3 regions of the Arthrobacter sp. MDT2-34-1 genome follow, and region 2 is predicted to be linked to each of the others. Evidence: predicted binding sites of a transcription regulator. Region 2 holds the regulator's gene; each other region holds the start of a gene.

Region 1 (9,755 bases), 800 kb from region 2:
ATCAGCCCCACCGTGGACTGGAACCGGTCCCGCGGCACGACCAGGTGGATTCCCTTGGAAGAACGGACGCTCAGCTGGCCCCGTTCGGTCACCATGGCCTGGGTCTCGTCCGTCCACACGCCGGTGGCGTTGACCACCTGCTTGGCCCGGATGTTGAACTCGCTGCCGTCCTCCTGGTTCCGCACCCGGGCCCCGACCACGCGTTCGCCCTCGCGCAGGAAGTCGACCACCGCCAACCGGTTTGCCGCGTGCGCCCCGAACGCCGCCGCGGTGCGGACAAGGTTGACCACCAGCCGGGCGTCGTCCACCTGCGCGTCGTAGTAGCGGATGGACCCCACCATGGCGTCCTTCTTCAGGCTGGGTGCCGCCCGGAGGGTTCCCCGCCGGGAGAGGTGTTTGTGGAAGGGGACGCCGCGGCCGCGCCCGGAGGCGATGGCCAGGGCATCGTACAAGGCCACGCCGGCGCCGACGTAGGGCCGCTCCACGTACCGCCTGGTCAGCGGGTACAGGAACGGCACCGGGCGCACCAGGTGCGGCGCGATCCGCTCCAACAGCAGTCCCCGTTCCTGCAGCGCCTCGCGGACCAGGGCGAAATCCAGCATCTCCAGGTACCGCAGCCCGCCGTGGATCAGCTTGGAAGACCGCGACGACGTGCCCGAGGCCCAGTCCCGGGCCTCCACGATGCCCACGTCCAGCCCGCGGGTGACCGCGTCCAGGGCGGCCCCGGCGCCCACCACCCCGCCGCCGACGATCAGCACGTCCAGCTCGGCCCCGCGCTCCTGTGTGGCGCGCAGCGCGGCCAGCGCCTGCTCGCGGCTCTCGGGACTCAGGGCTCCGGTGGTCATCGCCTATCAGCCTCCCAGCATGGTCGGATCAGTCGCGGGCCTGGATCGGGGCCAGCACCACTTCGCAGCGCTGGAACTCTTTCAGGTCCGAGTACCCGGTGGTCGCCATCGACCGGCGCAGCGCACCGACCAGGTTGGAGGTTCCGTCGGTGTGGTTGGACGGGCCGTGCAGCACCCGCTCCAGCGGTCCGACGGTTCCCACGTTCACGCGGTCGCCCCGGGGCAGTTCGTCGTGGTGGGCCTCCTGGCCCCAGTGCCAGCCGCGGCCCGGAGCTTCCTCCGCCCGGGCCAGCGCGGAACCGAGCATCACGGCGTCCGCCCCCATGGCGATGGCCTTGACGATGTCGCCGCTGAAGCCCACGCCGCCGTCGGCGATCACGTGCACGTAGCGGCCGCCCGATTCGTCCATGTAGTCCCGGCGCGCGGCCGCCACATCGGAGATCGCCGAGGCCATCGGGGCGTGGATGCCCAGCGCCCGGCGCGTGGTCGTCGTCGCTCCCCCGCCGAAGCCCACCAGCACGCCGGCGGCACCGGTGCGCATCAGGTGCAGCGCCGGGGTGTAGCCGGCGGCGCCGCCGACGATCACGGGCGTGTCCAGCTCGTAGATGAACTGCTTCAGGTTCAGCGGTTCCTGCGTCTTGGAGACGTGTTCGGCGGAGACGGTGGTGCCGCGGATCACGAAGATGTCCACGCCGGCGGCCACCACGGTCTTGTAGAACTCCTGGGTGCGCTGCGGCGTCAGCGAGCCGGCCACGGTCACCCCGGCTTCCCGGATCTCGGCCAGCCGGGAGGTGATCAGTTCCGGCTGCACGGGGGCGGAGTAGAGCTCCTGCATCCGCTTGGTCGCGGCCGGGCTGAAGTTCTCCGTGCCCAGCGCGGCGATCTCGTCCAGCACCGGCAGCGGATCCTCGTACCGGGTCCACAGGCCCTCGAGATTGAGGACGCCCAGGCCGCCGAGCTTGCCCAGCGCGATGGCGGTGGCGGGCGACATGACCGAGTCCATCGGCGCGGCGATGACCGGCGCGTCGAACGTGTAGGCATCGATCTGCCAGCTGACCGAGACGTCCTTGGGATCGCGCGTCCGGCGCGAGGGGACGATCGCCACGTCATCGAGGGAGTAGGCTCGGCGCCCACGCTTGCCACGGCCAATTTCAATCTCGTAAGTCACAGCTCTAGGTTATCCCACCACTGGAACGCTTCACCTTGCAACGGGCAGGGACAGGACTTTCGCCGGCGCCTGGCGGACAGGGCGGACCCCCTCGTGACGGCTGCACGGCTCTCCTGTTCCGACTGCTGGCGTCGTCCCGGCGCAGGCGGTACGCTCGACCTGCCGCACGGCCGGCAAGCGCACCGCAGGCCCCCTCTCTTGACGGTTGCCGCGGGCCGGCCGCAGGTAGCCGGAGCGGGAAGTGGTCAGTCATGGGAGGAAGATTCCGGCGGTCCGTCGGGCGCATGCGACCGTTCGCGAGCCGCTTGGCGGCCACCCTGTGTTTTGGCATCGCCGGGCTGGTCTGGTCCATGCCCTCCCTTCATTCGCGCCGGTTGCGGCGAGCCGCATCGTGTACCGTTTGCGCTTCCCACCAGCGGGTGCGCGGCACAGCCCTCTTTGTGGTGGCGGCCCTCCTGGTCGCCGGAGCCGGAGCCCGGGTCCAGGAGGCACTCTCCCCGCAGATCGTTTGCCACAGCCATATCACTGCCGACGGGCAGATCAAGCCCGAGCCGCGCCTGCAGATTTCACCGCCGGCCCCGTGGCGCATCACCCGCGATTTTCTGGTGGCCCCCATCAGCGGCGTCGGGGTCCTGACCGGGCGCAGCCTTGATATGGAAGCGTGCGCGGGACCGTCGCTGTTGGTCATGTTCTGGCCCCCGCCGCGCACCAGCGGTGGCGGAACAATGCTCGGGGACGTGTTCGTTGCGTGGATGCCGCCGGTGGACCCGGCCGGTCCACTGAGCGTCAACGGATATGGCATTGCCGATGAAGGCCAGTATGTCCGCTACGGCCCGAACATCTCCCAGACCCGGACCGGGGACGAGGCCCTCGCCCTCCACGAGTCACGGCATGTTGACCAGTGGGCCGTAGCCAATCTGCTCGCCGGCCCGTTCGCCTTTCCGGCGGCGTACATCATCGACGGGGCGCTGTTCCCCTCCTCGCGCAACCACTTCGAGCGGGCCGCCGGATTGGCCGATGGGGCGTATCCGCCCGCGCCGGATAACTGGCCGGCGCCGCGCTGGCCAGACACCGCGGCCCTCGTGCTCCTCGCGCTCCTGATCTTCCGACGCCGGCTCCGTTGGCTCACCCGCGCCGCGGTCGGCGGCCGCGCGCACGCCCGGGCGCACGAGCCGAGGCGCTGTCCCGTCCATACGCGGGGCTGGTCGCGGGGCGCCGGCGAAGGTCCTGCCGCTGGTTAACGCGAGTGGCGCCGCTGCCCCGGTGCGGGGAACGGCGCCACCGGCGACTGCGGGACTACCGCTTGTAGTTCGGTGCCTCCACGGTCATCATGATGTCGTGCGGGTGGGACTCCTTCAGCCCCGCCGCGGTGATCCGCACGAACTTGCCCTTGGCCTTCAGCTCGGCGATGTTGCGGGCACCGGTGTAGAACATGGTCTGGCGTAGTCCGCCGACCAGCTGGTGCGCGACGGCCGAGAGCGGGCCGCGGTACGGCACCTGGCCTTCGATGCCCTCGGGGATCAGCTTCTCGTCGTCGGGCACGTCGGCCTGGAAGTAGCGGTCCTTGGAGTAGGAGGTGTTCTTCCCGCGCGTCTGCATGGCCCCCAGCGAGCCCATGCCGCGGTAGGCCTTGAACTGCTTGCCGTTGACGAACACCAGGTCCCCCGGGGATTCCGCGGCGCCGGCCAGCAGCGAGCCGAGCATCACCGTGTCCGCGCCGGCGACCAGGGCCTTGCCGATGTCGCCGGAGTGCTGCAGGCCGCCGTCGGCAATCACCGGGATGCCCGCCGGGATGGCCGCCTTGGCCGACTCATAGATCGCCGTGATCTGCGGTACGCCAACGCCTGCCACCACCCGGGTAGTGCAGATGGAGCCCGGCCCCACGCCCACCTTGATGGCGTCGGCACCGGCGTCGACCAGCGCCTGTGCGCCCTCGCGGGTGGCGGCCTGGCCGCCGATCACGTCAACGTGGGCCGCGGCCGGGTCCTTTTTCAGCCGGGCGATCATGTCCAGTACGCCCTGGCTGTGGCCGTTGGCGGTGTCCACCACGAGGACGTCCACGCCGGCCTCGATCATGGTCATCGAGCGCTCGTAGCCGTCGCCGAAGAAGCCCACAGCCGCGCCGACGCGCAGCCGGCCGTCGTCGTCCTTGGTGGCCAGCGGGTACTGCTCCGCCTTGTCGAAGTCCTTGACGGTGATCAGGCCCTGCAGCATGCCGGCGTCGTCCACCAGCGGGAGTTTCTCAATCCGGTTCTTGCCCAGCAGTTCGATGACTTCCGGGCGGCTGATGCCCACCTTGCCCGTGATCAGCGGCATGGAGGTCATCACCTCGTGCACCTTGGTGGTGGGATAGTCGGCGCGGGGCACGAAACGGGTGTCGCGGTTGGTGCAGATGCCCACCAGCTTGCCCTCGGAGTCCACCACGGGCAGTCCGGACACGCGGTAGTTGTAGCAAAGTTCGTCCAGTTCGGCCAGCGTGGCGTCCGGGGCGATGGTCACCGGGTTGGTGATCATGCCGGACTCGCTGCGCTTGACCCGGTCCACGTGCTCGGCCTGGTCCTGGATGGACAGGTTGCGGTGGATGACGCCCAGGCCGCCCTGGCGCGCCATGGCGATGGCCATCCGCGATTCCGTCACGGTATCCATGGCGGCGGAGAGGAGCGGGGTCTGGACCGTGATGCGGCGGGTCAGGCGGGAGCTGGTATCGGCCTCGGACGGAATCACATCCGTCGGGCCTGGCAGCAGGAGCACGTCGTCGTAGGTCAGACCCTCGAAAGCGAACGGATTGAATTCTTCGGACACTGCAGGGCCTTTCGAGCGATACCGGTGGCGGCCGCCGGTCACCGACAGCGGGGATCGGGTTCCGGGGTTGGTTACATCCTAAAACGATTCCGCCCTGCCCACTATTTCCCGCGGCAACCGATGTGGCGGAGCTAACGTGCGCGCCCGGCTCCGGGGCTTTCACCACCCCGGACCCCACGACGACGGAGGGGACCCTGCACGGGCAGGATCCCCTCCGGACGGGCGAAGCCCGACCAACAGCCGGCGGCGTGCGCTAGTGCTGGTGGTTGTGCCCGTCCTCTTCGGCCGGCTTCTCGACGACCAGGGTTTCGGTGGTCAGCACCAGTGCCGCGATCGAGGCCGCGTTGCGCAGGGCCGAGCGGGTCACCTTCACCGGGTCGATGATGCCCGCGGCGACGAGGTCCTCGTATTCGCCGGTAGCGGCGTTGAAGCCGTTATTGAGCTCCATGTCGCCCACCTTGGAGACGACGACCATGCCCTCGTGGCCGGCGTTTTCGGCGATCCAGCGCAGCGGCTGGGCCAGCGCGCGGCGGACCAGGCCGACGGCGGTGGCTGCGTCGCCCTCGAGCGCCAGCACGTTCGGGTCGGTGTCCAGAGCCTGGGCGGCGTGCACCAGGGCGGTGCCGCCACCGGCCACGATGCCTTCTTCCAGGGCAGCGCGGGTGGAGGACACAGCGTCCTCGATCCGGTGCTTCTTCTCCTTCATTTCGACCTCGGTGGCAGCGCCGACCTTGATCACGCCGATGCCGCCGGACAGCTTGGCCAGCCGCTCCTGGAGCTTCTCACGGTCCCAATCGGAATCGGTGCGCAGCACCTCCGCCTGCAACTGGGACACGCGGTCGGCCACGTCGGCCTCGGAGCCGGCGCCGTCAACAATGGTGGTGTTGTCCTTGGTGACGGTGATGCGGCGTGCCGTGCCCAGCACCTCGAGACCCACCTGGTCCAGCTTCAGGCCGAGGTCCGCGGACACGACCTGGGCGCCGGTGAGCACCGCGATGTCCTGCAGCATGGCCTTGCGGCGGTCGCCAAAGCCCGGCGCCTTTACGGCGGCAACGTTGAGGGTGCCGCGGATCTTGTTGACCACCAGGGTGGACAGGGCCTCGCCGTCGATGTCTTCGGCGATGATGAACAGCGGCTTGTTGGCCTGCAGCACCTTTTCCAGCAGCGGCAGGAACTCCTGCACCGTGGAGATCTTGCCCTGGGAGATCAGGATCAGCGCGTCCTCGAGGACTGCCTCCTGGCGCTCCTGGTCGGTGACGAAGTACTGCGACAGCAGGCCCTTGTCGAACTGCATGCCCTCGGTGAGCACCAGTTCGGTCTCCATGCTGGAGCCCTCTTCGATGGTGATGACGCCGTCCTTGCCCACCTTGTCGAACGCTTCGGCCAGCAGTTTGCCGACCTCCGGGCTCTGGGCGGAGATGGTGGCGACCTCGGCGACCCTGCCTTCGACCTCGCGGGCGTTCTCCAGCAGGCGGGCGGCAACGGCCTCGACCGCTACCTCGATGCCGTGCTTGAGGGCGCCGGGGGCGGCGCCGGCGGCCACGTTGCGGAGGCCTTCCTTCACCAGCGCCTGGGCCAGGACGGTAGCGGTGGTGGTGCCGTCACCGGCAACATCGTTGGTCTTGGTGGCGACTTCCTTGGCCAACTGCGCGCCGAGGTTCTCGTACGGATCGTCGAGTTCCACCTCGCGGGCGATGGTCACGCCGTCGTTGGTGATGGTGGGGGCGCCCCACTTCTTGTCCAGGACCACGTTGCGGCCACGCGGGCCGAGGGTGACCCGGACGGTATTGGCGAGCTTGTCGACGCCGGCTTCCAGCGCCTTGCGGGCGGCGTCGTTGAACTCCAACTGCTTTGCCATGAATTTGTTCCTTTCACGCAAAATGCCCCGGCTGCGCTGCTAGAGGAGGCAGCCGGGGCATTTCGGTTGTCCGTGATTCCGGCTGCGGGCGTCGACTGCGCGCGCCCGAGCCGCCGGACTCAGCTGATGGGCCTTACTTGGTGACGATGGCCAGCACGTCGCGGGCGGAGAGCACCAGGTACTCTTCCCCGCCGACCTTGACCTCGGTTCCGCCGTACTTCGAGTAGATGACGACGTCACCCTCGGCTACGTCAACGGGAACCCGGTTGCCATTGTCATCGACGCGGCCGGGGCCGATCGCGACAACTTTGCCTTCCTGCGGCTTTTCCTTGGCGGTGTCCGGAATGACCAGGCCGGAGGCCGTGGTCTGCTCTGCTTCGAGCGGCTGGACAACAATACGATCCTCAAGAGGCTTAATGGAGACCGACACTCGGCTCTCTCCTTTTCATGCGCTACGAATAGGTTGGCCAAGGAGATGTCTGCCGTCGTCGCGGTGCCGGCAGGCGGTTCCTTGTTAGCACCCACACGGGGTGAGTGCTAACTGCGACTCTATGAGAAGGATTAGCACTCGGTCAAGGCGAGTGCCAGCGGCGGGCCCTCCGGTTTCCGCGCCGCCGCCTATGTGACGAAGATCGGCGCCTCCGTCAACCGGCCAAGTTGCGTAAGGCTAACCTAACCCGGTAGCTTTCAAGCTGCGCGCAAATAGCAAACGTTTATGTTGCCTAATGCCGGTACCCGCCCGGGACGGCGTTGACGAACAATGGAGAGTCAGTGAAAAAGCCCCTGAAGTCCGGCCTGGTGGCCATGACCGCAGCCGTTTCCATGCTCGCCCTGAGCGCCTGCGGCCAGCAGACCGACGCCGCGGCAGGCACCGGTGCCGAGACGATCAGCGTTGAGCACGCCTCCGGCACCACCGACGTGCCGGTGAACCCGGAGACGGTCTACACCTTCGATCTCGGGGTGCTGGACAGCCTCACCGCCCTCGGCGTCGAGGTCGACGGCGTCCCGGAGGCGGCCGTGTTCCCCGAATCGCTGGCGCAGTACGCCGGCGACGAATACACCAAGATCGGCTCCATGAAGGAACCCGACTTCGAGGCCATCAGCGAAGGCGCACCCGACCTGATCATCATCTCGGGCCGCACCGCCGAGGCCTACGGGGAGCTGAGCAAAATCGCCCCGACCATCGACCTGAGCGTGGACACCGCCGCTCCGATCGAGAGCTTCAAGGAAGTCTCCGCGACCCTCGGCGAGATCTTCGGCAAGGAAGCCGAAGTCGAAGAAAAGCTGGCGGCCATCGACACCCGGATCGAGGACACCAAGGCCGCAGCTGCCGACGCCGGCACCGGTTTGGTGCTGATGACGAGCGGCGGCGAGATGACGGCCTACGGCTCAGGGTCCCGCTTCGGCATCGTGCACGATGTCCTGGGCGTGCAGACCGCCGCCGATGTGAAGTCCGAGGGCCCGCACGGCGAGGCCATTTCGCACGAATTCGTCGCCGAGGCCAACCCGGACCACCTGTTCGTGATCGACCGCGACTCCGCCGTCGGCGAATCCGGGGAAGCCGCTGCGGCCGTCCTGGACAACGACCTGGTCAACGGCACCAGCGCCGCCAAGAACGACAGCATCACCTATCTGGACTCGGCCTCCTGGTACCTAGTGGGCTACGGCCTGAATAATACGGACGCCATGATCAGCGCCGTCCAGGCAGCCGTCACGAAGTAGCACCCGTACGGCCGCCGGTGTTCCGCCGGCGGCCTGCGCGGTGGCCCGACCCATGGCTTCCTCCACGATTTCCAGTCCGGCCCCGGCGGCAGCAGCCGCGGCGGGACGCTCCCGCGCCCGCGGATCCGGGTCCCAGCTCGCCTGGGCGGCCACCGCCGTCGTCGTCCTGGCCATTGCCAGCATGTTTGTGGGCGTCAGCGACGTGTCGCTGCCTGCCCTGCTGGCCGGCGACCAGAAGGCCTGGGACATTTTCTGGATCAGCCGGCTGCCGCGCACCCTGTCGGTCATCCTGGCCGGCGCGGCGCTGGGGATTGCCGGGCTGATCATGCAGCTGATGGCGCGGAACAAATTCGTGGAGCCGTCCACCGTGGGCACCGTGGAGTCTGCCTCGCTGGGCATCCTGGTGGTCACGGTGGCGATCCCCGGTGCCACCCTGTTGGCCAAGATGTCCGTGGCGACCGTGTTCGCGGCCGCCGGGACCGGCCTGTTCCTGCTGGTGCTGCGCCGGATCCCGCTGCGCAACACGCTCATCGTGCCGCTGGTGGGCATCATGCTGGGCGGCGTCATCGCCGCGGTGACCACGTTCTTTGCCTACCGCTTTGACCTGCTGCAGACGCTGAACAGCTGGATGATCGGCGACTTCTCCGGTGTGCTCCGCGGCCGCTACGAGCTCCTCTGGATTGTCGCGCTGCTCGCGGTGATCGGCTACCTGTGCGCGGACCGCTTCACGATGGCCGGCATGGGGCAGGAATTTTCCACCAATCTGGGCCTGCACTACGGCCGGATCCTGACGCTCGGGCTGGTCATCGTCTCGCTGATCAGCGCCGTGGTGGTGGTCAACATCGGCGCCATTCCGTTCCTGGGGCTGGTGGTGCCCAACCTGGTGTCGCTGGCGTTCGGCGACAGCGCCCGCCGCGCGGTTCCCTGGGTTGCGGTCTTCGGTGCGGGCTTTGTGCTGCTGTGCGACATCATCGGCCGCACCATCCGCTACCCCTACGAAATCCCGGTGGGCGTGATCGTCTCCGCCGTCGGCAGCGCCGTCTTCCTCTACCTGCTGCTGAGGACCCGCAAGAATGGCTGATTCGGTACTTCCCGCCGCCCTGACGCAGCGCAAGCGCCGCACCCTCACCACGGTCCGGCCGCGGACCTGGATCATCCTGCTGGGCCTGCTGACGGCCGCCCTCGTGGCGGTGTTCATGACCATCGACCTGCGCGGCAACCTCGGCTACATCCTGCCCCGGCGTGCCATCAAAGTCGGTTCGATGCTGCTGGTGGCGTACGCCGTGGGCGTGTCCACGGTGTTGTTCCAGACGGTGACCGCCAACCGGATTTTGACTCCGTCGATCATGGGCTTCGATGC
Region 2 (9,755 bases):
GGCTACCTGATCACCGGCGTGAAGGACGTCCGCCAGTCCAAGGTTGGCGACACCGTCACCAACCTGCTCAAGCCGGCGGCGGAGTCCCTGGGCGGCTACGCAGACCCCAAGCCCATGGTCTTTTCCGGGCTCTACCCGATCGACGGCACGGACTACCCGGTACTGCGCGACGCGCTGGACAAGCTCAAGCTTAACGACGCGGCCCTGATCTACGAGCCGGAGACCTCCGCGGCCCTCGGCTTCGGCTTCCGGGTCGGCTTCCTCGGGCTGCTGCACCTGGAAATCACCCGGGAACGGCTTGAGGCCGAGTTCAACCTGGACCTGATCTCCACCGCTCCCAACGTGGTCTATGAGGTCACGCTGGAGGACAAGAAGGTCCTGACGGTCACCAACCCGAGCGAGTATCCCGACGGCAAGGTTTCCGAGGTCCGCGAGCCGATGGTTTCGGCGACCATCCTCGCGCCCAACGAGTTTGTCGGCACCATCATGGAGCTCTGCCAGGGCCGCCGCGGCGAGATGAAGGGGATGGATTACCTCTCCGAGGACCGCGTGGAGCTGCGCTACCGGCTGCCGCTGGCGGAAATCGTCTTCGACTTCTTCGACAACCTCAAGTCGCGCACCCGCGGCTACGCCTCGCTGGACTGGAAGGCCGACGGCGAACAGGTGGCCGATCTGGTCAAGGTGGACATCCTGCTGCAGGGCGAACAGGTCGACGCGTTCAGCGCCATCACGCACCGCGAGAAGGCCTACAGTTACGGCGTCATGATGACCTCCAAGCTGCGCGAACTCATCCCGCGCCAGCAGTTCGAGGTGCCCATCCAGGCCGCCATCGGTTCCCGCATCATCGCGCGCGAAAACATCCGCGCCATTCGCAAGGACGTCCTGGCCAAGTGCTACGGCGGCGACATCTCCCGTAAGCGGAAGCTGCTGGAGAAGCAGAAGGAAGGCAAGAAGCGGATGAAGATGGTCGGCCGAGTGGAGGTCCCGCAGGAGGCCTTCATCGCCGCGCTGTCATCGGATGACTCCAAGGACAAGGCAAAGAAGTAGCTCTGCAGTGCTTGTGACCACAACGACGACGGCGGAGGTGCGCCTCAGTGCCTAGCGTCCTTCCCGTGGGGGACCCGGCGCCGGCCGACGGCCTGCTGCCCGCTCAGGCAGCGGCAGGCGCGGAGGACCGCGCGTTCTGCCTGTACGTGCACATCCCGTTCTGCCGGGTGCGCTGCGGCTACTGCGATTTCAACACCTACACCGCCAAGGAACTGGGTTCCGGCGCGTCGCAGGATGAGTACTCGGGCACCCTGAACACGGAGCTGGATCTGGCGGCGCGGGTGCTGCGCGGTTCCGGCCTGCCCGACCGCCCGCTGGCCACGGTGTTTTTTGGCGGCGGCACACCGACCCTGTTGCCGGCGACTGACCTGGCGTCGATGCTTCGCCAGGCCGCGGACCTGTGGGGTTTGGAGCCGGGCGCCGAGGTCACCACGGAAGCCAACCCGGACTCGGTCACGCCGGAGTCGCTGAAGATCCTGGCCGACGCAGGTTTCACCCGCGTGTCCTTCGGCATGCAGTCGGCCGTGCCGCATGTGCTGAAGGTCCTCGACCGTACTCATAACCCGGAACGGGTGCCGCAGGCGGTGCAGTGGGCCCGCGACGCCGGGCTGAACGTCAGCCTGGACCTGATCTACGGCACGCCGGGGGAGTCCATCGCGGACTGGGAAGCCAGCCTCGACTCCGCGATCGCCTGCGCGCCGGACCATATCTCCGCCTATGCCCTGATCGTCGAGGACGGGACCAAGCTCGCGGCGCAGATCCGCCGCGGCGAGGTGCCCGGAATCGACGACGACGACCACGCCGCCAAGTATGAGATCGCAGACGCGCGGCTCGGCGCGGCCGGGTTCGGCTGGTACGAGGTCAGCAACTGGGCCCGCACTCCCGAGGACCGCTGCCGGCACAACCTGGCCTACTGGCGCGGGGACGACTGGTGGGGAGCCGGCCCGGGCGCACACTCGCACGTGGGCGGCGTCCGGTGGTGGAACGTGAAGCACCCCGCGGCCTACGCCCAGCGGCTGGCCACGGGGGTATCTCCGGCAGCCGGCCGCGAGACGCTGGACACCGGCACCCGCCAGTTGGAACACGTGATGCTGCAGACCCGCATCATCGACGGGCTGCAGACCCGGGACCTGGGCCCCAACGGCCGGAAGGCCGTGGCCGGGCTGATCGCCGACGCCCTGGTCGACCCCGCCGCGGCCTTCGCCGGGACCATCCGGCTCACCCTCAAGGGCCGGCTGCTGGCCGACGCCGTGGTGCGGCGGTTGCTCGAGGACTGACCGCGCCGGCCTAAAGCGACCGGCCGATCCGGTGCAGGGCCGCCTCGTAGGCGGAGTCCCAGCTCCACCCGGCAGCCGGCGCGCCCGCCAGCTCCAGCGAGACGAGCCCGTGGACCTGGCCCCACACCACGCCCACCATGGACGCGACGTCGTCGTCCGATGCCCCGGGCAGGGCGGCGGCGACGGCGGCAAACAGCGGCGCGATCGCCGGTTCCGCGGCGCCGGGCGTCGGCTGGCACGGCACCTGGCTGGCCAGTGAGCCGCCGAACATGAGGCCGTACAGGACCGGATGCTCCAGGGCCCACGCCCGGTAAGCCTTGCCCAGCGACTCCAGTCCGTCGGGAGCGGCGCGCTGCTGGGAGGCCGCGAAGGAGGCGAAACCGTCGTCGAGGATGGCGGTGAGCAACTCCGCCTTCCCGCCGAAGAGCGAGTACACCGCCGTCGTCGACGTCCCGGCCGCCGCCGCGATCGCCCGGAGCGACACGCCGGGGGCGCCGTCGCGGGCAATCAGGGCCGCGGCAGTGTCGAGCAGCGTCCGCCGCAGCGAATCATCGTGGACTATGGGTCTTGCCATGAGCCCAGTATTGCATAACACTGTTCTGTAACACTGTTACGAAAGGAATCGGCTCATGTCGGAACACGTACACACAGGGCGGTTCACAGCCGATCCGGGCGGCGAACGGGTTACGGTCTTCCTCATCGGGATGCGGGCCAACCGCTGGTGGAAGATCGGCAAGGTGGCCCGCACCGCGTCGGCGATGCCGGCGATGCTGGCGCACCTGGCGGCATCGCCGGAGGCCGGCCTGCTGGGCTTCCACCAGTGGTTCGGGCGCACCACGGTCATGCTCAGCTACTGGAAGAGCCCGGAACATCTGCAGCGGTTTGCCTCCGACCGCTCGGCACCGCACCTGGAACCCTGGCGGCGGTTCATGCGCGAATCGGCCGGCAGCGGGGACGTCGGTGTGTGGCACGAAACGTACGAGACGGTGCCGGGGGGCCGGGAGAGTGTCTACAGCGACATGCCGCGCTTCGGCCTGGCCGCGGCGACCGCCCACGTGCCGATCGCGGCGGGGATGAACACCGCCCGCCAGCGGTTCTCGCGGCAGGCAGGGTAGGAGGGCGGCAGGGCCGGCAGGTCTACCGGAGCGGCTGTGCGGGCCGGATGTCAGAGCTACCGGAACAGGCGCAGGTTGTAGGCGTACCGGTAGGGAACGCCGCGGTTGCACTTGACGCCGGCAATGACGGAATAGACCGTGAGGAAGACCCAGATGGCGGCCGCGATGACGGCAAAGAGCCCGCTGACCGCCGGGATGACGATCAGCAGGTTCGCGATGATGGCCACCGCCGTGGGCGGAACCGTGAAGTTCAGGGCCTCTTTGGACTCCTGGGCGGTAAAGGGACCCCGGTCCTTGAAGATCAGGTAGATCGCCAGCGACGGGAAGCAGCCCAGGATGCCGCCGAAGTGCGCCATGGTGGCCCATTGCCGGTCCTCCGAAGGGGTCAGGGGCAAAGCGGACGCCGACGCGCTCTGGTACTGCTGGCGCGGAGCGGACTTGCGCTCCGGCTGCTGCTGACGAGCAGAGTTCTCGGACACTGGACCTACCTTCGGAAAATCTTCTGACGGCTCACTTCTGTTCCTAGCCTAGCTGTTCCAGCCCGTCTCCCGGTGCATTCCGCGGGCGGGGGTGCCGGACGGAACCGGCTCAAACCGTCAGGAAATCGATGACTTCTTCCACCCGGCCCAAGAGACTGGGCTCCAGGTCGGCATAGGTGTTAACACTGCCCAGCAGCCTCTTCCAGCCGTCGGCGATGTCTATCTGGGTCCGGTGCGGCCAGCCGAGGCCGGCGAGGATGCCGGTCTTCCAATCGGTGCCGCGCGGAACCACCGGCCACGCGGACCGGCCGATGACCGCCGGTTTGATGGCCTGCCACACGTCGACATAGGGGTGGCCCACAATCAGTACGTTGCCCGCCGCCGCGGGCACGGCCATGGCGGCCTCGGCTATCCGCCACTCCTTGGAGTTGGGGACCAGGTGGTCCACCAGGATGCCGAGCCTGCGCTGCGGGCCGGGGGAGAAGTCCGCCACGGCCGCTGCCAAATCGTCCACGCCATGCAGGGGTTCGACCACGATCCCCTCTACCCGGAGGTCGTCTCCCCAGACCTTCTCCACGAGTTCGGCGTCATGCTTGCCTTCGACCCAGATCCGGCTGGCCCGCGCGACCCTGGCCCGCTGTCCCTCGACCTTGACGGAACCGGAGGCCGTCCGTTGCCGGACGGGAGCCTTCGCCGCGGGCGCCGCCGGCACCACCTTCACCGGCTCGCCCTCGAACAGGAAGCCGAAACCCAGCGGAAACGAGCGGACCTTGCCCCGGCGGTCTTCCAGCGACACCAGATGCACACCGCCGGACTTCTCCACCCGAACGACGGCGCCGACCCACCCGCTCTGTGCGTCCTCGAGCACCAGTCCCGGTTCGGCGCCGATTTCGCGCAGTGCCCGGGCCTTGGGGGCGGTGAGATCCTGGGGGCCCCAGCCGTAGCTGCTCATAAACTTTAAGTCCTCTGCTGGTTGTCGTCCTCACGGCACGGCCGCCCGACAATGCTAACAACGGCGGCGACGTATTAGACTTAGCACTTGGACGTGTTGAGTGCTAACGGTCTGTCCGCAGACGAGTTGGAGACAGGAGGAGTGCAGTGAGCGAGGTCCGGAGGCTGGAAGTGCTCCGCGCCATTGTCGAAGACTATGTGCACTCGCGTGAGCCGGTGGGCTCCAAGGCACTGGTCGACCGGCACAGCCTGGGCGTATCGTCAGCCACGATCCGCAACGACATGGCGGCGCTGGAGGAAGAGGGGCTGATCGTCGCCCCGCACACCAGCGCCGGCCGGATTCCCACGGACAAGGGCTACCGCCTGTTCGTGGACCGGATTTCGGATGTCAAGCCGCTCTCTGCCCCCGAGCGCCGCGCCATCCAGAAACTGCTGGAAGGCGCCGACGACCTTGACGATGTCATGGAACGCACCGTGCGGCTGCTGTCCCAGTTGACCAACCAGGTGGCCGTCATCCAGTATCCCCAGCTGGGTGCTGCCAAGGTGCGGCACATCGAGTTCATCCTGCTGGCTCCCAAAAGGGCCCTGGTCGTGCTGATCGCGGACAACGGCAAGGTGGAGCAGCATGTCGCGGCGCTTCCGGCGGACGTCACCGAGGATGCCCTGGCCACGCTGCGCGCAGCATTCCTGTCGGTGCTGTCCGGGAAGCCGCTGGCGGCAGTGCCGGGGCTGCTGAAGAACTCCCCGGTGCCGCCGCAGGCGGGGCCGACGGGCACGGCCGAGGCCCTGGCGTCGCAGCTTTCGCAGCTTGCCGCGGCCACGAACGAGGAGCGGATCCTGATGGCCGGCACGGCCAACCTGGCCCGTTCCACGGTCGACTTCCAGCTGAGCATCGGTCCCATCCTCGAGGCTCTTGAAGAACAGGTGGTGCTGCTGCAGTTGCTCTCCGAACTGCATCAGGACGCGCGTGGCATGTCGGTGAGCATCGGCAGCGAAAACCCCTACGGTTCGCTGGCCGAAACCTCCGTGGTGGCCACCGGGTACGGCCCGGGCGCGACGGCCAAGGTCGGCATCCTCGGCCCCACCCGGATGGACTATCCCACCACCATGGCCGCGGTGCGCGCCGTCGCACGTTATTTGTCACGGATCCTCGCCGGCTAGCCACACGCCGCGCAGTGTCCGCACCGGCCGTCGGCGCCGGTGAACCGATCCCCAGGAAGTGAAGTACTACAAGGTGAGTAACCACTACGACGCCCTCGGTGTCAGCCAGGACGCCTCCACCGAGGAAATCAAGAAGGCCTACCGCAAGCTGGCCCGCAAGCTGCATCCGGATGTTAACCCCGGCCCGGAGGCAGCCGAACAGTTCAAGCAGGTCAGCCACGCGTACGAGGTGCTGTCCGACCCGCAGAAGCGGCGCATCTACGACACCACCGGCAACGAGAACGGCAACGATACCGGCTTCGGCGGCGGCTTCTCCGGGTCCGGGTTCGCCTTCCAGGACATCTTCGAAAGCTTCTTCGGCGGGGCCGGAGCGGGCGGCGCCGGTCCGGCCTCCCGGACCCGCCGCGGCCAGGACGCCCTGATAAACGTGCGGATCGACCTCAAGGACGCGGTCTTCGGCGTCAACAAGAAGATCGAAGTGGACACCGCCGTCGTCTGCCCCACCTGCGACGGCAGTTGCTGCCGCCCCGGCACCAGCCCGCGCACCTGCGACATTTGCGGCGGTTCCGGCCAGGTCCAGCGTGCGGTGCGGTCCATCCTGGGCCAGGTCATGACCACTGCCGCGTGCGGCAGCTGCCAGGGCTTCGGCACGGTCATTCCCGACCCCTGCAACGAGTGCAACGGTGAGGGCCGCGTCCGCAGCCGGCGTTCGCTAACCATCAAGCTCCCGGCGGGCGTCGGGACCGGAACGCGGATCCAGCTGGCCGGCCAGGGCGAAGCAGGCCCCGCCGGCGGCCCGCAGGGCGACCTGTATGTGGAAATCCGCGTGAACCCGGACAAGAATTTCATCCGCGAGGGCGACGACCTGCACGTCACGCTCTCGGTGCCGATGACCGCCGCCGCGCTGGGCACCGACCTCACGCTGGACACCTTCGACGGCGAACAGGAAGTCAGCATCAAGCCCGGCACGCAGGCGGGCGAGACCCTCACCCTGCGCGGCCTGGGCGTGACCCACCTGCGCGGCTACGGTCGCGGCGACCTGCAGGTGCATGTGCATGTGGAGACCCCGAGCAAGCTGGATGCGGAGCAGGAGGACCTGCTGCGCCGGCTGGCCAGGGCCCGCGGCGAGGAATACACCGAGGGCAAGCTGGCGTCCTCCGGCACGGGCGTCTTCGCCCGCCTGCGGGACCGGCTCGGTAACCTCTAGGCGTGACCAACCACCTGTTCTTCACCGCTCCGGGCGAGCTCGACGACGTCGCTCCGGGCGACAGCTTCACCCTGGCCGGGGACGAGGCGCGGCACGCCGTCACGGTTAAGCGGATCGAACCGGGTGAAGCCGTCGATCTGGCCGACGGGCGGGGCCGGCGGCTAGTAGGGGAGGCCGTTGCCGGCGCCTCAGGCCAGCTCACCGTCCGCGCGCTCCGGATCCTGCAGGAGCCGCGGCCCGACCCGGAGTTGGTGCTGGTGCAGGCGCTGGCCAAGGGAAACCGCGACGAACTTGCCATCGAGGCGGCCACCGAACTGGGCGTCGATGCGGTAGTGCCGTGGCAGGCCGAACGCAGCATCGTGCGCTGGAAGGCGGATAAGGCGGCCAAGGGCGCGGCGAAATGGCAGCTGGCGGTCCGGGCGGCCGCCAAGCAGTCGCGGCGTGCCCGCGTTCCGGAGGTGGAGCCGCTGGTGGAACGGGCCGGGCTCTGTGCCCTGGTCCGGGACAGCCGGCTCTCGCTGCTGCTGCACGAGGACGCCGCAGGCAGCGTGGCCGACGCCGTGGAGGGGGCCGGGTTGCGTGCCGGCTCCTCCGCCGGGGAGCGCGGCGGAAACGACGGCGGCGCTGCCCCGCCCGGAGCCCGTACCGGCGGCGCGGGGCGCGTGCTGATGATCGTGGGCCCCGAAGGCGGGATGAGCCAGGCCGAAGTGGAGGCGATGCTCGACGCCGGGGCGGTGGCCGTGAGGCTGGGGCCGCACGTCCTGCGGTCCTCCACGGCCGGACCCGCCGCCTTGACCTTGCTCAGCGAGTTGCTGGGCCGCTGGCGCTGACCACGTCGGTCAGCAGCACCGGCCTAGGTGATGGTGAAGACCTTGCTGTCCGCATTCTGCCGTTCGTCGGTTCGCCCGTCCTGATCCTTTTGGAACACGTACAGCCGGTAAGTGCCCGGATCCAGCTTCTGGCTGAACCGGAACTCGCCGATCTGCCCGTTGTCGGCATCAACGAGGGCCGTGCCGTCCTTGACCAGGTCGCCTTCGGACGTGTCGTCGGAGCCGGCCAGGCGGAAAATTTGCCAGCTCAGTTCCGATTCGTACGCGACGCCACGGCCGAACACCTCCACGCGTCCGGCGGCGGTGGCACCGTCGGCCGGATCAATGATCCATACCGGGGCCGCTAGGCTGCTGTTCCGGCCCATCGGCTGGCCCAGCGGCACATGGCCAAAGGCTTCGTAACCGTGATGCCCGTCCACCAGGATGACCACTTCCAGCGGATCGTCCGACGTGCTCAGCCCGGCGTTCGCCGCCGCAGCCGTGGCCGTGAAGACCAGTTGCTGCACGGCCCGTTCGGCGATGCCGGCATCCACCCGGCGGCTGAACGCGTCCGAGGAAATGTCCAGCGTGATGACCGACCCGTTGGTGATGGAGGCGCCCACCTTGCTCGCCGGGCTGAGCGGATTGAAGTAGTCCGGATCGAGGGGCTGCAGCCGCGTCAGCGCGGCCACCGCCGTCGTAATGGGATCACCCAGGTTCTCCGCCTGGCGGTATTCGCGGTACAGGAACACGTTCCCGGCGTTGGTGCCCAGCCAATAGACGGGGGAGAGCTCCGAGGAGCGCAGGGTCTCGACCGGCACGCTGGAGACCAGGGGGCTGCTGGCCGAAGCGGGGTCGGTGGGATTGGGCATGGAGGTCTGTCCGGCGCCGCCACCGCCGGCGGCCTGCGGCGAGCATCCGAGCAGCACCAGCGATGAGGCAGTGACCAGGGCCAACCACGCACCGAAGCGGCGTGTTGGGACCGAGCCTGCAGGCTGCCGGAGCTGGTTGCTGGTGATGCTTTCGATCCCTTCTGACGTTGGCAATGACCGGGTTTTTGTGGGCCGAAAAGGGCTGCTGCCGCCTTTCCTGCCTCACTAGCTTGGCATACGGGAGGGGGGCTGATGGCTGCTTTAACCGGCGCTCAACCGGACTGATGCAGGATTGATGCAGGATCGATACCAAGGCGTTTTTCGGGCCCGCAGAGGACTGTGCGGCGGCTCGTGCCGTAGCATGGACTTGTACCGTCGGGACCGGATCCATTTCCGGTTACCGCCAGCAAGCGCCCACCGAAGGAGCGATGAAAGGCCACATCGGCCGGACTATGTCCCAATCACGCCTGGATGTCGATCCGCTGGGATCAAGCAGCCGTTCCGTCCATTTCGATTCGTCGGAACACATGGTCAGGGCGCTCGGCGCCCACGACGAGGTGCTGCGGGTCATCGAGTCGGAGTTCAGCGATGTGGACCTGCATGTACGCGGCAACGAACTTTCCATCACCGGCCCCGCCGACGCGGTGCAGCTCACACTCAACGTGGTGGAAGAGATCCGCGCCCTGGCAGCGAAGGATACGAGGATCACCGCGCAGGTGGTCGCCCAGCTGCTGCGCATGCTCGGGGAACAGTCGGTGCAGCGGCCGGCCGAAGTCCTGACGCTGAACATCCTCTCCTCGCGCGGCCGCAACATCCGGCCCAAGACCCTGAACCAGA
Region 3 (9,755 bases), on a different contig from region 2:
GCCGCGGCAGCCGAGATCCGCGAGCGGGCCTTCGACCGGGACCACTACGATGTGCCGGCCAGCCGCTACGCCGAGCTGGTCAGGCTGGGTGCCGTCGAAGTCAGCGCCGGTGACCTGACCCGCCGGTTGCAGGCGAGCGGGTTGCGGGTACCGGCCCGTCAGCGCCCGGAGAGGCTGCGCAGGGTGCTGCTCCGCCGGTGGAACGAGCTGCTGCCCGGGCAGGAGAACCTCGGCCGCGACCTGCTGGACCGTTGGGGAGAACCGCACCGCCACTACCACGGCCCCGGCCACCTGCTGGCTGTCCTGGAGGCGCTGGAACAGCTCACTGCCCCGGCCGGGTCCGTTCCCCGGCCGCGGGCAGTATGGTTGGCGGCCTGGTTCCACGACGCCGTCTACAACGGCCGGCCCGGCGTCGACGAACAGGAATCGGCTGATCTCGCGGCTGCCTGCCTGCCGGCCGCGGGCTGCAGCGGCGAGGAGACGGCCGAAGTGGTCCGGCTGGTCCTGCTCACGGCCACCCATTCGCCCGGCCCGCAGGATCGGACCGGTGCCCTGCTGTGCGACGCCGACCTGTCCGTCCTCGGCGGAACGCCGGCGGAGTACCGCAGCTATGTCCGGGACGTCCGCAAAGACTATGCGCACGTGCCCGACGCCGACTTCGCCGCCGGGCGCACCGCCGTCGTCCGTGGTCTGTTGGCGCTGGATCCGCTCTACCGGACCCCGTCCGCCCGGGAGAAGTGGCTGGAGCGTGCCCGGCACAACCTCGCCGCCGAGCTGGAAGCCTGGCACGAGAGGCCCGACTGGCTCGCTCCGGAAAGGGGTTAAAGGCCGCGAGGCGCGGCTCCCGTGACGGGAACCGCGCCTCGCTGAACCGTGGCCTGCTGTCAAGCCGAGGTGGTGGCGGGGAAGCTTAGAAGCCGCCCATGCCGCCCATCTCGTCGCCGCCCGGCATGGCCGGAGCGGCCTTCTCCGGCTTGTCGGCGACAACGGCTTCGGTGGTCAGGAACAGGCCGGCGATGGAGGCCGCGTTCTGCAGGGCAGAGCGGGTCACCTTGACCGGATCGTTCACGCCGGCAGCCAGCAGGTCCTCGTAGACACCGGTGGCGGCGTTCAGGCCGTGGCCGTCGGCCAGGCCGCGGACCTTGTCGGCCACGACGCCCGGCTCCAAGCCGGCGTTGAGTGCGATCTGCTTCAGCGGAGCGTCGATGGCAACCTTGACGATGTTGGCGCCGGTTGCTTCGTCGCCTTCGAGGTTGAGGTTGGCGAACGCCTTGGCGCCGGCCTGGATCAGGGCCACGCCGCCACCGGCGACGATGCCTTCCTCAACGGCAGCCTTCGCGTTGCGGACAGCGTCCTCGATGCGGTGCTTGCGCTCCTTGAGCTCGACCTCGGTTGCGGCACCGGCCTTGATGACTGCAACGCCGCCGGCCAGCTTGGCCAGGCGCTCCTGCAGCTTCTCGCGGTCGTAGTCGGAATCGGAGTTCTCGATCTCGGCACGGATCTGGTTGACGCGCCCGGCGATGGCGTCGGCTTCGCCGGCACCTTCGACAATGGTGGTCTCGTCCTTGGTGACAACCACCTTGCGGGCCTGGCCCAGCAGGTCCAGGGTGGCGTTCTCCAGCTTGAGGCCGACCTCTTCGGCGATGACCTGGCCGCCGGTCAGGATGGCGATGTCGGCCAGCATGGCCTTGCGGCGGTCACCGAAGCCCGGAGCCTTGACGGCCACGGACTTGAAGGTGCCGCGCATCTTGTTCACGATCAGGGTGGCCAGGGCCTCGGCCTCGACGTCCTCGGCGATGATCAGCAGCGGCTTGCCCGACTGCATGACCTTCTCCAGGATGCCAACCAGGTCCTTCACGTTGGAGATCTTGGAGTTGACGATCAGGATGTACGGATCCTCGAGGACCGTCTCCTGGCGCTCTGCGTCGGTGACGAAGTATGCGGACAGGTAGCCCTTGTCGAAGCGCATGCCTTCGGTGAGCTCAAGCTCCAGGCCGAAGGTGTTGGACTCCTCGACCGTGACGACGCCTTCCTTGCCCACCTTGTCCAAGGCCTCGGCGATCAGCTCGCCGATCTGCGGATCTCCGGCGGAGATCGACGCGGTAGCGGCGATCTGTTCCTTGGTCTCGATTTCCTTGGCGGAAGCGATGAGCTCGGTGGTGACGGCGTCAACAGCCTTCTCGATGCCGCGCTTCAGGCTCAGCGGGTCGGCGCCGGCAGCAACGTTGCGCAGGCCTTCCTTGACCAGGGCCTGGGCCAGGACGGTGGCGGTGGTGGTGCCGTCACCGGCGACGTCGTCGGTCTTCTTGGCGACTTCCTTGACCAGCTCGGCGCCGATCTTCTCGTACGGGTCGTCCAGCTCGATCTCCTTGGCGATGGAAACACCATCGTTGGTGATCGTGGGGGCGCCCCACTTCTTTTCGAGCACGACGTTGCGGCCACGCGGGCCGAGGGTTACCTTAACGGCGTCAGCGAGGGTGTTGAGTCCGCGCTCGAGGCCGCGGCGGGCCTCTTCGTCAAATGCAATGATCTTTGCCATAGCGGCTTACGTCCCTTCTGGACAATAGACACTGGACGCAGCTTTTGACGGCTGCTGGCCACCTGCGGTGCCCGCGACGGACGGCTCACGACGACGGCGGATTCGGTACGCCGCGCCGCTCACCTCACCGAGGTGGCGGGTTTCACTCCCTACAGGCTTTCTTAGCAGTCAGCCCGCGAGAGTGCTAACTCAATAATTAGCACTCGCAGGTGTCGAGTGCAAGCTGTTGGGCCTGCCGGATGACGCGCTTCTCCGGCCGAGATCCCCCTGAGCACCCCCGGGCCAACAATCAGGGTGGACCCCCATGGAAACGACAGGCCCCTCCCGCGTAGATTGGCAGGCAAGACAGCGCACGCGAACAATCGGCCCGGCACCGGGCACAGGTCGGAGAACCATGTCTGAATCACCGGACGAGAAGAACACCAGCAACCCCACCGAGCCGCTGGCACCGGGCACCAACCCGACGAGGCCGCTCGGCGGACAGCCGCCGTACGGCGCAACGGGACAGCAATACCCGCAGCCCGGCCAGCCGGGTTACGGGGCTCCGGGGCAACAGCAGCCGGCCCCGGGCCAGCAGCCCTTCGGCCAGCAACCGTACGGCGCCCCGGGACAGCCATACGCGCAGCCCGGCCAGCCGGGCCAGCCGGGCCAGCCATACGGGCAGCAGCAGTACTACGGGGCTCCCCCGGGCTACTACTATCCGGAACAGAAGTCCCGGCTGATCGGCGGGCTGCTCGGCATCCTGCTGGGCGGCCTGGGCGTCCACCGGTTCTATCTGGGCCACGTCGCCATCGGCGTGGTGCAGATTGTCGTCACGTTCCTGACGTTTGGTTTCGGCGCCGTCTGGGGGTTCGTCGAGGGCATCATGATCCTGGTCGGGGCAGAGCCGTTCAAGCGCGACGCCCGCGGGATCCCGCTCAAGGAGTAGCCCGACCGGCGCGACGAAACCGGCGCGAGAAACCGGCGCGACGAAACCGGCGGCGGAGGCACCCCAGCCTCCGCCGCCGTCGTCGTTCTGGGTCTGCTACGGGGCGACCCGAACTTCTTCCGCCTGCGGGCCCTTCTGGCCCTGGCCGATCTGGAACTCTACGCGCTGCCCCTCATCGAGGGAACGGTAACCATCCATTTGAATAGCGGACCAGTGGACAAAAACATCGGAATTTTCTTCGTCCACGGTGATGAAGCCGTAGCCCTTTTCCGCGTTGAACCATTTGACGGTTCCCAGCGCCATAGCGTTCTCCATACTCAGTAGTTCCAGCCTGCCGTGTACGGTTCAGCGGCAGGATGGTTTCACCTTAACCGCGCAGCGGGGTGAAGTGAGCTACCGCACACCTAAATGTTATTGAGGCGTAACCGAAATTCCGCTTGGAGGCCGCCCTGCATGGGTAACGGGGCTACGGCGCGCGAGGAAAATGCCTTACTGGTAGCCGGGCCCCAGCGCGACGGTGACGTACTGCGAGACGTTGCCGTTTTCCTGCATCGCACTGATGCCCAGTAATTGTCCAAGGGCCCGCGCGTTGGCTTCCTGGCCCGGGTTGTAGAAGATCACCGAGCCGGCGAGCGGGGCACCGCCCCAGTTGTCCACGACCGCGATCGACCAGCCGTCCGCCTGCACCCGCTGCGACACGGTTCCGGCCAGCCCGGTCACGCCGGTGCCGTTGAGGATCATCACCGGGTCCTGCTTGTTGACCGCCGCGGCCTCTTCCGTGGGTTCCTCGGTCGGCTCCTCGGTGGGCTCTTCCGTTGCCTCCTCGGTCGGCTTCGCGGTGGCGGTCGCTTCCGGCTCGGCGGTTTCGGTTTCCTGCGCCGTTGGCGTGGGCGAAACGCTGGCAGCGGGGGCGGCCTGGCCGGCGGCCGTGGTCGAAGATCCTCCGCCTCCCAGCAGCGGAAGCACGAAGAACGACAGGGCGCCAACTGCCAGCGCCAGTACCGCGGCCAGGACGATCAGGCCCAGGCCGTTGGACTTCGGCGTCGCCATCCGTGCGCGGTGCACACCGTGGCGGTCTGAAGTTTCAGGGACCTGGTCGAACTCATCCCGGGGGTACTTGCTCATCGCTTTCAGTGCATCCTTGTGGTGGCGAAACGGAAACCGGCCTACCAGGCCGTCCCGGATCTAGGCGTCGGTGCCCAGCCGGCGAGCAGTGCGCGCGCGCTGGCGGGACGTACGTAGTCTACGCAATCTCTTCACCAGCATCGGATCGTGCGCCAACGCATCCTCGGTGTCGATCAACGCATTCAGGATCTGGTAGTAGTGCGTGGCGGACATGTCGAACAGTTCGCGGATGGCCTGCTCCTTGGCTCCGGCGTACTTCCACCACTGCCGCTCCAGGGCCAGCATGCGCTGGTCGCGTTCGCTCAGCGGGCTGGCGTCGTCAACCTCGGCCTCGAGTGAAAAGGCACTGGCCTCGGCCGAACCCGCCACAACACACCTGCGCTTCCTAGTACTTGCTGACAGCAATCAATACCTCCCCCATGATAAAGGCGAATCACAGGCGTGTCATTCACCGCCCCGGGCCGGTTGCGGCCCGGCGAGCGCCGCCCCACCTGATTGCCGGCCGGCGGGTGGTTTCCGCAAAGATGGAACTGTGAACTACGACGACGGTGCCCTCTTTCCGCTGCCAGCCCACCCGCCTGCCGCGGACCTTGGCGCCCCGTACCCGTTTGCCTCCCCCCGGGAGCTCTCCGCCGTGATTCATCCCGAATGGGCCGAGGTGCTCGCTCCCGCCGAACCCCTGCTCTGGGACCTGGCTTCCTACCTTGACGGCGAGCGCGCCGCCGGAAAGACCTTGCTGCCCGCGCCGGCAAACGTGTTGCGGGCATTCCAGCGGCCGCTGTCCAAGGTCAAGGTCCTGATCGTCGGCCAGGACCCCTATCCCACGCCGGGACACTCGATCGGACTGGCCTTCGCCGTCGAACGGCACGTGCGTCCGCTGCCGCGCAGCCTGGCCAACATCTACCGGGAACTGCAGATGGATCTGGGCATCCGGCCGCCCCAGCACGGAGACCTGAGCGCCTGGAGCGACCAGGGCGTGCTGATGCTCAACCGCGCGCTGACTGTGGAGGCGGGCAAGGCCGGGTCCCACCGCAACAAGGGGTGGGAGCAGGTCACCGAACTCGCGGTCCGGGCGCTGGCTCAGCGCGGCGGCCCGCTGGTGGCACTGCTCTGGGGCCGCGAAGCCCAGCAGTTGGCTCCGGTACTGGAGCAGGTGCCGCGGATCGAGACGGTGCACCCCAGCCCCCTGTCGGCCTCCCGCGGATTCTTTGGGTCGCGGCCCTTCAGCCGGGTTAACGACTTGCTGGCCGCCCAGGGCGCCGAACCGGTGCACTGGGAGCTGCGCTGAGCCGCGTCGTGCAGCCGGGCGACGTGGACGGCCGACTGGCAGACGCCGGAACGTTTTGTCCATGTTTTGCGCGCGGCTCCGGCGTCGCCGCAGGTCAAGGCCTTAACGGTTTCCAAGACATGGACAGTTTCGGCCAAACGTGGACAGCCGGGACCTTGCCCGGACCGCTGAGGCCAAGGGGTTCGCGGTGGGGGTCCGTGCGTTCCTGGGCGCGCGTGTGACCTTTAACATCCGCAAATTGGGATTACCCGACCGGTGGATTAGGTTCTCCTCAGTAGCAGTTTCCCTTCGTCAGGAGTAGTGCAGGATGCAGACACAACCGGCAGCAGCCCCGGCCCGTGCGGGACGGAGCGCTCGGCCGCCGCGGGTGCAGACGAATCTCCAGGTGACGCGCACCGAGTGGATTTCACAGCACATGGTCCGGGTCTACGCCGGCGGCGAGGCGTTCGATTCGTTCGCCGAACGGTTTGCCGCCAAGGACGCCACCGACCAGTACATCAAGATCATCTTCCTGGACCCCGCGCTCGATGTGGAACTCCCGGTCAACGTCGCGGAGCTGAAGGAAACCCTTCCGGCCGACAAGCTGCCCGTCACCCGCACCTACACCGTGCGCCGGCTGGACCGCGACACCCGCGAGGTCGTGGTCGACTTTGTGGTCCACGGCGACGAAGGCCTCGCCGGACCCTGGGCCGCGCAGACCAAGCCGGGCGACTGGATGATGTTCAACGGCCCCGGTGGCGCGTACCGGCCCGATCCCGACGCCGACTGGTACCTTTTGGCCGGCGACGACGCGGCGCTGCCGGCAGTTGCCGCCGCCATTGAGGCACTGGCTCCGGACGCGCGCGGCCATGCCTTCCTGGAAGTGGATTCCGAGGCGGACGTGCAGGAGCTGGGCGCTCCGGCCAACCTGGAAATCCACTGGCTGTTCCGGCGCGGCCAAACGCCCGGGACCGCTACCCTGCTGCGCGACGCCATAGCCGGCCTGGACTGGCCCGACGGCCGCGTGGATGCATTCGTCCACGGCGAGCGCGACGAGGTGAAGTCCCTGCGCGATGTCCTGTTCAAGGACCACGGGTTGTCCCGCGACCAGGTCTCCATCTCGGGTTACTGGGCCTACGGCCGGGCCGAAGACGCCTTCCAGGCGGAGAAGCGCACGCCGGCGGGCCAGATCTTCCCGGAGAACTACCCGGCCTGAGCCGGGATCGCCGGGGGCTTTCTGCAACGATCCACCGGCGGACGGCGCCCACCGGGCGCCCATCCCCGACGCCCACCCCGGCCCCCGGTGCAGGGCAACCCATCCCGCACCCGGTGGATCCTGCGTCCTTAGCGGCGCCGGGCCCGCCGGTTTTCGTTCGAGCCCAGCCCCTTGGTGAACGGCCGGGCCAGGTTGTCGCCGAGCACGGTACCGCCGGCGATGGCCAGGATCACCGTCAGCGCACCGAACAGCCCCAGGATGCCGTTGAACGGCGCCTCCGAGTTGACGGTCAGCTCGAAGATCGACCGGAACACGGACAGCCCGGGCAGCAGGAACAGCACGGCCGGCACCGCCACCACCAGCTGCGGCGAGCCCATCCGCAGGCCCACGATGCGCCCGAGGAACCCGATCACCACCGCCCCGACGGCGGGGCCGATCCGGTCGCCGATCCCCGCCCACACCGCGAGATCGTAGATCAACAGCCCGACCAGCCCGACGGCGGCCGTGGGCAGCAGCATGTTCAGCTTGGTCTGCTCGGTCATGCTGAGGGCAATGGTTGACACGACGAGCAGCAGCGCCCGCACCACGTAGGGGTACTGGCCTTGGCCCTCCACAAAGACTTCGGGCAGGCTGACGCCGAGCATCGAGCCGCCCACCAGCCCCACGGCGACGCCGGCGGCAATCGCAGCGAAGGTAAAGAAGGCCGAGAGATAACGCCCCGACGCGGTGACCGGGAAGCCGTTGATCGCATCCTGGGTGGCGGAGACCAGCCGACCGGTCGGCAGGAGGAACAGGATGCCGCCGGCGATCACCAGCGACGGGCTCATCGGCACGTGCAGCGTCCAGAACAGCAGCGCCATGACGGTGGCCAGGCAGGCGCCGATGCCGGTGATGAAGAAGTCCGGCATCCGCCATTTGCTCAGCTTCCGCCCGACCAAACCCATCAGCACGGTGGAGATGCCGCCCACCAGGGCCGCGAAGACGCTGCCGCCGAGGAAGGCAATGATGAAGCCGGAGAACACGCCGCCGGCCGCGATGGCCATCCACCGGGCGAAGGGCTTGGGGCGCGAGGTAATCTCCTGCAGCCGTTCCTTCGCCTCGCTGCGCCCCACCCCGCCGTTGACGATGTCGGTGACCAGTTCGTGCACCAGGGACAGGCCGGCGTAGTTGTTGGTCCAGGACCGCACCACCCGCATCACGGTAATGGGAATCGTGTCCGGTTTGGCGTAGTTGATCACCACGGACTGGTTGGTGATGTCCACGTCGATGTCGCTGAGCCCGAAGGCCGCGGTCACGGCGATGATGCTGGTTTCCACCTCCAGCGCGCCGGCCCCGTAGCGGAACATGGTTTCCGCCACGTCCAGGGCAAAGTCCAGCGTGATGCGGGCGGAGGCATCGACCCCGGCCGTCTGGATCATCGGGTTCGCGTAGGGGCTGCCGGCCAGCCTCTCGACGATGCTCATCGGCGCGGTGGGCGGCGCCTCGCCCTGCACGAGCTTGCGCAGCATCCGGCGGGCCGCCGCGTTCGAGCGCGAGGCTGCCGCGGAGGCGGGCAGCGGCGCGGTGCCGCTGGGAACGGGCTTGACCTGCTTGGCTACCGGCCGGTCCGTCGGACGCGGCACCGGAGGGTGGGTGCTCTGGGGCCCAGCGGCCGAACCGGCGCGTCCGGTGCCGGAGCCGCGGCCGGCGTCGTTGGCCGGGATGTTTTTCGGCTTGATGATCGGCAGCATTCCCGCCTGCGGAGTCATGGGTGACATGGATTCCTGGTCTGGGTCCTTGTCCTGCAATCCCTCTCCGTTCTGCGTCTCCGCCACCGCCGGGCGGCGCTCGTTGATCCCGGGTTAAATCCTTGCACACCTCGCCGGGAGGGCGCCGGGATGGTGCCGAGGCGCGCGTCACGTCTCGCGGATTTCACCGCTGACGACGTCGATGCTGAACTCCCGCGTGCGGCTCGCCACCGGGGCACCGCCGGAAGGTTCGTCCGCCGGGACCGCGGTGCAGGAGAAGGAAACGGTCAGGCCTCCGGCCGCGACGTCGGCGCGCGTCACCGTGCGGACAGGATGGAGGTAGCTGGCTTCTCCGCCCGGGCCCAGGTCCTGGGGCGGAAAATCCGCGGCGTTGTCGAACCCGCCGGCCAGGCTCACCCTCAGGTGCTGCGGTCCCAGCATCTTTGCCCGCCCGGCAAAGACCAGCACATCCCCGGCGCGGTGGCCGGGCTCCGGCCCGCCCCCGGCCGGGCTGCGGACCTCCTCCAGCACCATGTCGAAGCGCAGCGGGTAGTCCTTGGGCACCGGCAGCGGCCCGGTCACGGGGCCCGGCCCCGCCGCGTCGTCGTCGTCCCGGGCCGTGACGGCCCCGCGCGGCCAGGCCGCCAGCAGCCGCCCCGGATCTGCGGTGGCATAGACGATCTCGCGTCCGCCCTGCCGCTGGTACAGCACCCCGATGCGGCCGTCCGGCAGCCGCACCGCGGCCGGCCCGCTGGCACCGCTCCCGTAAACGGTGAGCTTGTGCGGCCACGAGTGCCCGTTGTCCCGAGAGAGGCTGAGTACCACGTTGCGGGGCAGCAGCGGGTCCTGGCAGTTGGCGGCCAGCAGCCAGCGGTCGCTGGCCGGTGCGGCCAGCCCGCCCACGGCCGGCAGCCCGTCGAAGCGGACCAGGGAGCCGCTGCTCCCGGGATCGG

Evidence for each region. Region 2 encodes HrcA, which represses chaperone genes, less so after heat shock. Its sites were predicted from a motif close to TTNGCACTCGNNNNNNNCGAGTGCNAA; they were not measured.
Region 1: groES (co-chaperone GroES) is a predicted target of HrcA. The motif match lies at 7,235-7,261, and genes of this name have one in related genera.
Region 3: groL (chaperonin GroEL) is a predicted target of HrcA. The motif match lies at 2,701-2,727, and genes of this name have one in related genera.

Annotation. Positions count from the first base shown of each region.
Region 1 is NZ_JBNHGO010000001.1:1,229,302-1,239,056, forward strand. It holds gene AC5RVV_RS05585 (glycerol-3-phosphate dehydrogenase/oxidase) at 1-845, opposite strand, end outside; gene AC5RVV_RS05590 (GuaB3 family IMP dehydrogenase-related protein) at 874-2,013, opposite strand; gene AC5RVV_RS05595 (hypothetical protein) at 2,433-3,254, shown strand; gene guaB (IMP dehydrogenase) at 3,310-4,815, opposite strand; gene groL (chaperonin GroEL) at 5,069-6,673, opposite strand; gene groES (co-chaperone GroES) at 6,807-7,103, opposite strand; gene AC5RVV_RS05615 (siderophore ABC transporter substrate-binding protein) at 7,445-8,395, shown strand; gene AC5RVV_RS05620 (ABC transporter permease) at 8,448-9,476, shown strand; gene AC5RVV_RS05625 (iron chelate uptake ABC transporter family permease subunit) at 9,469-9,755, shown strand, end outside.
Region 2 is NZ_JBNHGO010000001.1:428,967-438,721, reverse strand. It holds gene lepA (translation elongation factor 4) at 1-1,047, shown strand, start outside; gene hemW (radical SAM family heme chaperone HemW) at 1,095-2,324, shown strand; gene AC5RVV_RS02045 (TetR-like C-terminal domain-containing protein) at 2,335-2,898, opposite strand; gene AC5RVV_RS02040 (DUF4188 domain-containing protein) at 2,954-3,439, shown strand; gene AC5RVV_RS02035 (DUF4870 domain-containing protein) at 3,496-3,918, opposite strand; gene AC5RVV_RS02030 (DUF3097 family protein) at 4,028-4,870, opposite strand; gene hrcA (heat-inducible transcriptional repressor HrcA) at 5,017-6,030, shown strand; gene dnaJ (molecular chaperone DnaJ) at 6,104-7,237, shown strand; gene AC5RVV_RS02015 (16S rRNA (uracil(1498)-N(3))-methyltransferase) at 7,240-8,067, shown strand; gene AC5RVV_RS02010 (GerMN domain-containing protein) at 8,091-9,092, opposite strand; gene AC5RVV_RS02005 (PhoH family protein) at 9,371-9,755, shown strand, end outside.
Region 3 is NZ_JBNHGO010000002.1:541,027-550,781, forward strand. It holds gene AC5RVV_RS12895 (DUF4031 domain-containing protein) at 1-825, shown strand, start outside; gene groL (chaperonin GroEL) at 911-2,539, opposite strand; gene AC5RVV_RS12905 (TM2 domain-containing protein) at 2,934-3,467, shown strand; gene AC5RVV_RS12910 (cold-shock protein) at 3,564-3,770, opposite strand; gene AC5RVV_RS12915 (LytR C-terminal domain-containing protein) at 3,957-4,592, opposite strand; gene AC5RVV_RS12920 (DUF3263 domain-containing protein) at 4,653-4,961, opposite strand; gene AC5RVV_RS12925 (uracil-DNA glycosylase) at 5,125-5,880, shown strand; gene AC5RVV_RS12930 (siderophore-interacting protein) at 6,188-7,075, shown strand; gene AC5RVV_RS12935 (threonine/serine exporter family protein) at 7,204-8,832, opposite strand; gene AC5RVV_RS12940 (sialidase family protein) at 8,971-9,755, opposite strand, start outside.